DNA from 3 places in the Cribrihabitans pelagius genome. Region 1 is predicted to be linked to each of the others. Evidence: riboswitches for the same ligand, from Rfam matches in the RefSeq annotation. Region 1 holds a riboswitch; each other region holds the start of a gene.
What was found. A riboswitch is a leader RNA that binds a small molecule or an ion and turns the genes downstream of it on or off. The one in region 1 is predicted to bind cobalamin.
Positions count from the first base shown of each region.

Region 2: linked by a shared signal. The riboswitch ahead of ACOHX0_RS00875 (aromatic ring-hydroxylating oxygenase subunit alpha) and the one ahead of ACOHX0_RS05405 (DUF1636 family protein) in region 1 are both predicted to bind cobalamin.
Region 3: linked by a shared signal. The riboswitch ahead of ACOHX0_RS10165 (hypothetical protein) and the one ahead of ACOHX0_RS05405 (DUF1636 family protein) in region 1 are both predicted to bind cobalamin.

Region 1 covers NZ_JBMERR010000004.1:149,999-152,254, forward strand. The annotation lists gene cobO (cob(I)yrinic acid a,c-diamide adenosyltransferase) at 411-1,046, opposite strand; cobalamin riboswitch at 1,099-1,330, shown strand; gene ACOHX0_RS05405 (DUF1636 family protein) at 1,428-1,856, shown strand; gene cobW (cobalamin biosynthesis protein CobW) at 1,859-2,256, shown strand, end outside.
Region 2 covers NZ_JBMERR010000001.1:190,108-192,363, reverse strand. The annotation lists gene ACOHX0_RS00875 (aromatic ring-hydroxylating oxygenase subunit alpha) at 1-1,069, opposite strand, end outside; cobalamin riboswitch at 1,177-1,374, opposite strand; gene ACOHX0_RS00870 (dihydrofolate reductase family protein) at 1,647-2,183, shown strand; gene ACOHX0_RS00865 (DUF1523 family protein) at 2,218-2,256, opposite strand, start outside.
Region 3 covers NZ_JBMERR010000009.1:106,439-108,694, reverse strand. The annotation lists gene ACOHX0_RS10175 (alpha/beta hydrolase family protein) at 1-173, opposite strand, end outside; gene ACOHX0_RS10170 (TetR/AcrR family transcriptional regulator) at 249-920, shown strand; cobalamin riboswitch at 939-1,169, shown strand; gene ACOHX0_RS10165 (hypothetical protein) at 1,275-1,682, shown strand; gene ACOHX0_RS10160 (protein-tyrosine phosphatase family protein) at 1,717-2,247, opposite strand.

The DNA of each region.
Region 1 (2,256 bases):
GCTGCGCCCCCACGCGGCGGCGATTTGGCCGAGGCTTGGCACTCACTTCCGCCCTTTCGGCGAAGCCGGGCCTTGCCGATCCGCCTGCCGCCCGTTGGCGAACCGTCAGACCGGAACATCACCCGCCCCCGTTGCGCTCACGCCAGATATCCGCGCCCGCGCGCCCGGCAACGCCCGCAAAAAGTATCAGCCCGCCTGACCCGATGTTTCGCGCGCGAAACAACAAGGCAGCATTTTTGACCCAAAGCTCCGCAGGAACGGGGAGGGCTCCCGCCCCTTCCGGCAGGCGCCTCACGGCACCTCCAGAAGCGTTGGGCCGCCCCCGCCCCCCGCGATTTGCAAAGCAAAGCGCAAAGCCTCAAGCCCGCGATTTGCGCAGCAGACCCTCGCCTTCCGCCGCGGCAGACGCTTCAGAACTCCACGCCTTTCTGCGCTTTCACGCCTGCGCGGAACGGGTGCTTCACCTGGCCCATCTCGGTCACCAGATCTGCGATCTCGATCAGCTCCTCCTTGGCGTTGCGCCCGGTCAGAACCACATGGGTCATCGGCGGTTTACGCTCCACCAGGAACTCCAGCACCTCCGCGGGATCCAGGTACTCATAGCGCAGCGCGATGTTGATCTCGTCGAGCAGCACCATCGTGTTCTTCTCGTCCAGGATCATCTCCTTGGCCTTCTCCCAGCCCTTCTGCGCCGCGGCGATATCGCGGGCCTTGTCCTGGGTCTCCCAGGTGAACCCCTCGCCCATCGCGTAGAACTGGCAGAGATCGCCGAAGTTCTCCTCGATTAGCGTGCGCTCGCCGGTGGCCCAGGCGCCCTTGATGAACTGCACCACGGCGCAGGGCATCTTGTGGGCAATGCAGCGCATGATCATCCCGAATCCGGACGAGGACTTGCCCTTGCCCGGCCCGGTATGGACGATGATCAGCCCCTTCTCGCCTTCCTTCGTCTTCATCATCCGGTCGCGGGCGGCCTTTTTCTTGGCCATCTTCGATGCGTGGCGGGCGGCTTCCTCTTCCGAGATGCCGGTTTCAGACTTTTCACTCACGGGCGGGCTCTCCTGCTGTTTGACCCATGTCTTGACAAAGAAGCCCGCGATAGCGCAAGGGGGTTTTGCTGGTTCCTGCAAACGCAGGCGAAGAGGGAATGTGAAGGCCCGCCTCCTGTAGCTTGGGAGAGGGCTCAAGCACAGCCGCCCCCGCGACCGTGACCGGAGAGGTTGCCATGCCACTGGCTGCGCTATCGGGCGCGCCGGGAAGGCAGGATGACCGTCAGGGCCAGATGGCTCTGGGATCCGCAAGCCGGGAGACCTGCCAGCAGAGTGATTTCAACGGGCGGACGGGGTGCGCCGCGACCGGTTGAGGGGCCTGCACGCACACGCCCCTTTCTGGCCGTCCCCGCCTGCCTGCCGCGACAGGAGACGCATGAGATGGCTGAAGACCAGGCGGCAAGCCCCGCCAGCCCCCAGGAACCACAGGGACCGCAAGGACCCGTGACGCTGACTGTCTGCCTCACCTGCCGCCGCGAAGGCACCGACCCCGAGGCGCCGCGCCCCGGCAGCATCCTGCTGGCAGCACTGAAGGAAGCAGGCATGCCCGAGGGCGTCACCTTGCGCGGCGTCAGCTGCCTTTCGGCCTGCAAGCGCGGCTGTTCGGTGGCGCTGACCGGCGGCGAAGACCGCTGGAGCTACATCTACGGCGACATGGACCCCGACCAGCACGTGGGCGAGATCCTCGACGGCGCTGCCGCCTATGCCGCCACCGCCGACGGGCTCGTGCCCTGGCGCGAACGCCCCGCCGCCTTCCGCAAACAATCCGTTGCCCGCATCCCGCCGGCCGCCTTCCCGTCCGAGGAGTAACCATGAGCGATCTCAACAAGATCCCCGTCACCGTCATCACCGGCTTTCTGGGCGCGGGGAAAACCACCCTGATCCGCCACCTGATGCAGAACCCGCAGGGCAAGCGCCTGGCCGTGGTGGTGAACGAGTTCGGCACCGCCGGTGTCGACGGCGACATCCTGAAATCCTGCGCCGATGAAAACTGCCCGGCGGAAAACATCATGGAGCTCGCCAACGGCTGCATCTGCTGCACCGTGGCCGATGATTTCATCCCCACCATCGAACAGCTGATGGCGCTGCCCGAAGCGCCCGATCACATCGTGATCGAAACTTCGGGCCTGGCGCTGCCCAAGCCGCTGCTGAAAGCCTTCGACTGGCCCGCGATCCGCTCCCGCATCACCGTCGACGGGGTGATCGCGCT
Region 2 (2,256 bases), on a different contig from region 1:
CGTCGTTGGTGGCGGTCCAGACCTCGGTCAGGCGCTTCAGGTCATAATCCTGGCCCTCCGCGGCGTCCTTGTGGACAAGCCATTTGGTGGTGACTTCGGTTTCGGTGGCGCTGATCGGAGTGACCCGGAACACCAGCGAGTGATCCGGCAGGAAGTGGTTCCAGGTGGTCGGGTAGTGGAACTTCAAAAGCGTGCCGGCATCGGCGAAGGGCACCCGGCCCAGCGGCTTGGCAGCCGCGGGTTTGCCGTCCATCGTGTAGCTCTCGGCGCCTTCGTTCAGCGGCATCCGGGCAAGCCGGTACTGGCCGCGCGCGTCGATGCGGAACTGCGCGGGGCAGCCTGCTGCCTCGATCCGGTCGAAGTGCCTTTGCAGATGCGGCGGGGTGTCGCCGCCTTCGATGCCGGTGACCGAAGGATCCTCGGGGAAACTGCGGCAGAGCGCGGGGTGGTTGCCGCCGCAGTGATAGCACTCGCGGTTGTTCTCCCAGACCAGCTTCCAGTTGCCGTTCTCGACGATGGTGCTTTCATGGGCGATTTTGGCATTGCTCAGGTCATGCGGCTCCAGATAGGGGCGGGCAAGATCGGCAAAGGCATCGAAGTCGGGGGCCTCGTCAGCAAGGCAGACGTAGATCAGCCCGGCCAGATCCCGGCAATGCACCGGCTTCAGCCCGTGTTTGGAGGCGTCGAAATCCGGGCCCATGTCGCGCGCCCACAACAGCTTGCCGTCAAGCTCGTAGGTCCATTGGTGATAGGGGCAGACAAGTTTGGGCGAACTGCCCTTCTTGGCCTTGCACACGACCGAGCCGCGATGGCGGCAGGCATTGTGGAAGGCGCGCACCTCGCCGTCGCTGCCGCGCACGATGATGATGTTGTAAGCGCCGACCTGGTGGGTGACGTAATTGCCGCCTTTCGGGATCTCGCAGGCGGGGATGGCAAACAGCCACTCGCGGTAGAAGATCTGGCGCAGGTCCAGATCATAGACGCCGGGATCGGTGTAGAACGCCTGTTCGAGGGAATAATTCTGCTGCCGCGCCATCAGCTTGGCCAGGATTTCACTGTCCTGAAGCATCTGTTTGTCTCCTTGGCCGCATCCCCGCGGCCCTGTTGGCTGGGTGCGGGCATGAGCCGGGAGAGGCCGCGGGCACGCGCCCGCAACCGCCCCGCCGCCGCCCGCGGTTGACGTTTTCTGGCAAGGCTGGTTTCCGGACTTGCCCGGCGCCGCTTGCGGCGGGCATGGCACCTTCCCGAAGCGCGCGCTTCAGTGGCGATCTGCCATGCCTTGCCCGGGTTCACCGTTGCGGGGGCAGTGCCGGAGTTTCACCAGCTTCCCAATTCTCCGCCCCGAAGGACGGCACCTTGCTGCGGCGGAAATTGCCCTTTTTCCGCGGCCTTTACGGCGACAAATCCGACCCGCGGAAACCGGAAAGAGACATGCGGGTTCCGCGTCCCGGAGCCGGTTCAGGCGGCGGGATATCAAACCGGCAATCTGCCCTCTGTTTGCGGCAAAGCCCTGAGGACCAGCAGCTTTCCAGCGCGGAGCCCTCCGAATCGCTGCCCGGGCCGAAGGCGGGCTGCCCCCCTGCGCACAGACACGTTTTCCGGGTATGCTTGGCGGCACGAGGCGGCAGCGGTTGAGGGAGTATCAGATGACGACCGGCCATGTTTTCATTGCCACCAGCCTGGACGGCTACGTGGCCCGACAGGACCATTCGCTCGATTGGCTGACCCGGCAGCCAGGCATCAGCGAGGAGGAGAGCGGCTTTGCCGCCTTCATGGACAGCGTCGACGGCCTTGTCATGGGGACGGGGTCTTTCCGCAAAGTGCTCGGGTTTGGCCAGTGGCCCTATTCAAAGCCGGTTATCGTCCTGAGCAGCAGCCTGACCAGCGGGGACATTCCCGGGCATTTGCAGGGCAAGGTCCAGCTGAGCCGCGCGTCTCCCGCCGGCCTCATGCAAGAGCTGCAGCAGGAGGGCTGGAGACGCGCCTATATCGACGGCGGAAGGCTGGTGCAGTCTTTCCTGCGCCAAGGTCTGATCGCCGATCTGACCATCACCACCGTACCGGTGCTGATTGGCAGCGGCATTTCCTTGTTCGGGCCTCTCGGCAGCGACATCGGGCTGGAGCTGAAGGCTTCGCGCAGGCTTGGCACCGGAATGGTTCAGAACACCTACCGGATCGTCTGACCGGGACGCCGCCCCGTGGGACGGCGTCCCGCGGTCACTTCGACTTCCAGCTGTCCAGCCAGCGCCTGAACCG
Region 3 (2,256 bases), on a different contig from region 1:
GCGAAATGCCGGTAGAAGCTCTGCGGCACACCGGTCGCGCCATTGAGCACCACCGCCGCCCGCGCAGGCCCCTCGGGACGGAACAGCCTTCCGGCCAGCCTCGCATTGCCCGACGCGAACCGCACGGGCTCTTCCCGGACCGCGGCGGATTTGGCTGATGTGTCGTCCAGCATGGCAAGACCTCTCCTAGACCAACTGGTCTAATTCCACCACTGGACCATCCGGTCTAGACCTGTCAAGCTTGCGCCATGCGTGACGCGACGACACCTTCCCCCGCAGTTTCTTCCGCCACCCCCGCTCAGGCCGCCAGCGATCCGGCCGGCGGTGCTCCGCCGCGGCCCACGCGGGAGCGCCTGATCCTGGCCGCTGCGGTGCTGTTCCGCGACAAAGGCTACAGCGGCGTCGGCCTCTCCGAGGTGCTGGCCGCGGCGGAGGCGCCCAAGGGCTCGCTCTACCACCACTTCCCGAACGGCAAATCCGACCTCGCGATGGCGGCGGCAACTTGGGCCTCGGACCAGATCCTGCGGCTGATCGCGGTCTCCTTCGAGCCTGCCGCCAGCTTCCGTGAGGGCGCGGTGACGGTCTGCCACAAGCTTGCGAAGCTTTTCGATACCTCCGGCAAATGGGCGGGCTGCCCGGTCTCGGCCACGCTGTTCGAGGGGCCGGACAACGCGCAGCTGCACCAGCACGCGGCGGAGCTGTTCGAGGGCTGGATCGGCGAGACCGCCGCCCACGCCCGCCGTCTGGGAATGAGTGAGTCTGAGGCGCGCGCGGCGGCGGAGAACTTCTATATCCTGCTGCAGGGCGGCTGGCAGCTGGCACGGGTGCGCCGCTCGTCGGACGTGATCCGCGCCCTGCCCGCGCAGCTGGCGCTGCCGCAAACGGCGCCGCAGGCCCCGCAGCCGCAGAAAACCGATTGACGCGGCGGCGGGAGAGCCGCTACCGCTTGGGGTGACGGTTTCCCGCGGCACGCGTTCTGCTGCCCGGGGTGAAAAGGGAACACGGTGCGGCCCGGCTTTGCAGCCTGGCCAATGCCGCGACTGCCCCCGCAACTGTGAGCGGCGAGCAACCCCGAAGATCACCACTGGCCCGCGGCCCTGCCGCGCCGGGAAGGATCGGGGACGCTTTGACCCGCGAGTCAGGAGACCTGCCGTCACACGTGAAACTCGAAACCGGCGGGGTGTCCGGGCGGGTCCGGATGGCCGCGGTGCTCACGGGCGCAGATCATTTGGAACCGGTCCCGGCAGCTGCCCCGCCAAGCGCGGAGGGCGCTGATGATCTGGACGGACAAGACACATTTCTACGCCGCAACAACCTGCCTGCACCTGGGCAGGCCCTGCCCGGCGGCGGAGCAGATGGTGGCCAAGCTGGCCGAGGCGATGACAAGGGCCAAGCCGCTGACACAGGCGGATTTTTCGATTTCCGGCAGCACCGCGCTGGAAGGCTGCGCCAAGGGTTGCCCGGCGCGCTTTGCGGCCAGCCACGAAGGCATTAGGGTGTTCTGCGGCGCCGATGAGGACGCCGATCCCGCAGAGCTCGACCGCTATGCCGATGCGATGTTCCGGCGCGGCGGCAGCGCCTTCACCGCGGCACAGGGCGGCAGCTGCCGTCCTTGCGCGCTGGTCGAGGCGCTGCCCAAGCCCGCAGAGGCGCGGGACGCCGAGCGGATGATGGCGCTCTGAGCGGCACGGCCGCGTTTTGCAGCCCCGGCCCGGCTCAGCCCTGGCCGGGCGCCTGCTCTCCTGCCCAATAGGGCGCGCAGGCCCAGTCCATCTGCGCCTGGGTTTCCACCGCGCAGGGGCGCACCGCGCGCAGGCGGGCCAGCGCCTTGGCCGGGGGCTCGCCGCATTCCACCAGCAGCCGCAGCACCGCCATGCCCGAGCGGCCGCAGCCGCCGCGGCAATGCACCAGCACCCGGCCGCCGCCCCTGAGCGCATGGCGCGCGGCGGCGCTGGCGGCGGGCCATTTCGCCGCCACCGCGGGCGGCGGAGCCTGGAAATCCGGCACCGGCAGATGCACCCAGCGGCAAGCGAGGCTCTGGATGTCGGCGCCCAGCAGCTGGCCGCCGACGCTTGCATTTTCTGCGTCAGTGGTGAGCGAAATCACCAATCCCGGCTGCCACCCGCCGATATCGGCCAGGTCGCCGCGGTAATCGCCGCCTGCCCCGGGCAGCGGGCACAGCGCCAGGATGCCGCGCGCGACTGGCAGCGCGTGAATCGCCAGCCCCTCCGCACCGGCCTCCTTCATTGGCTCCCG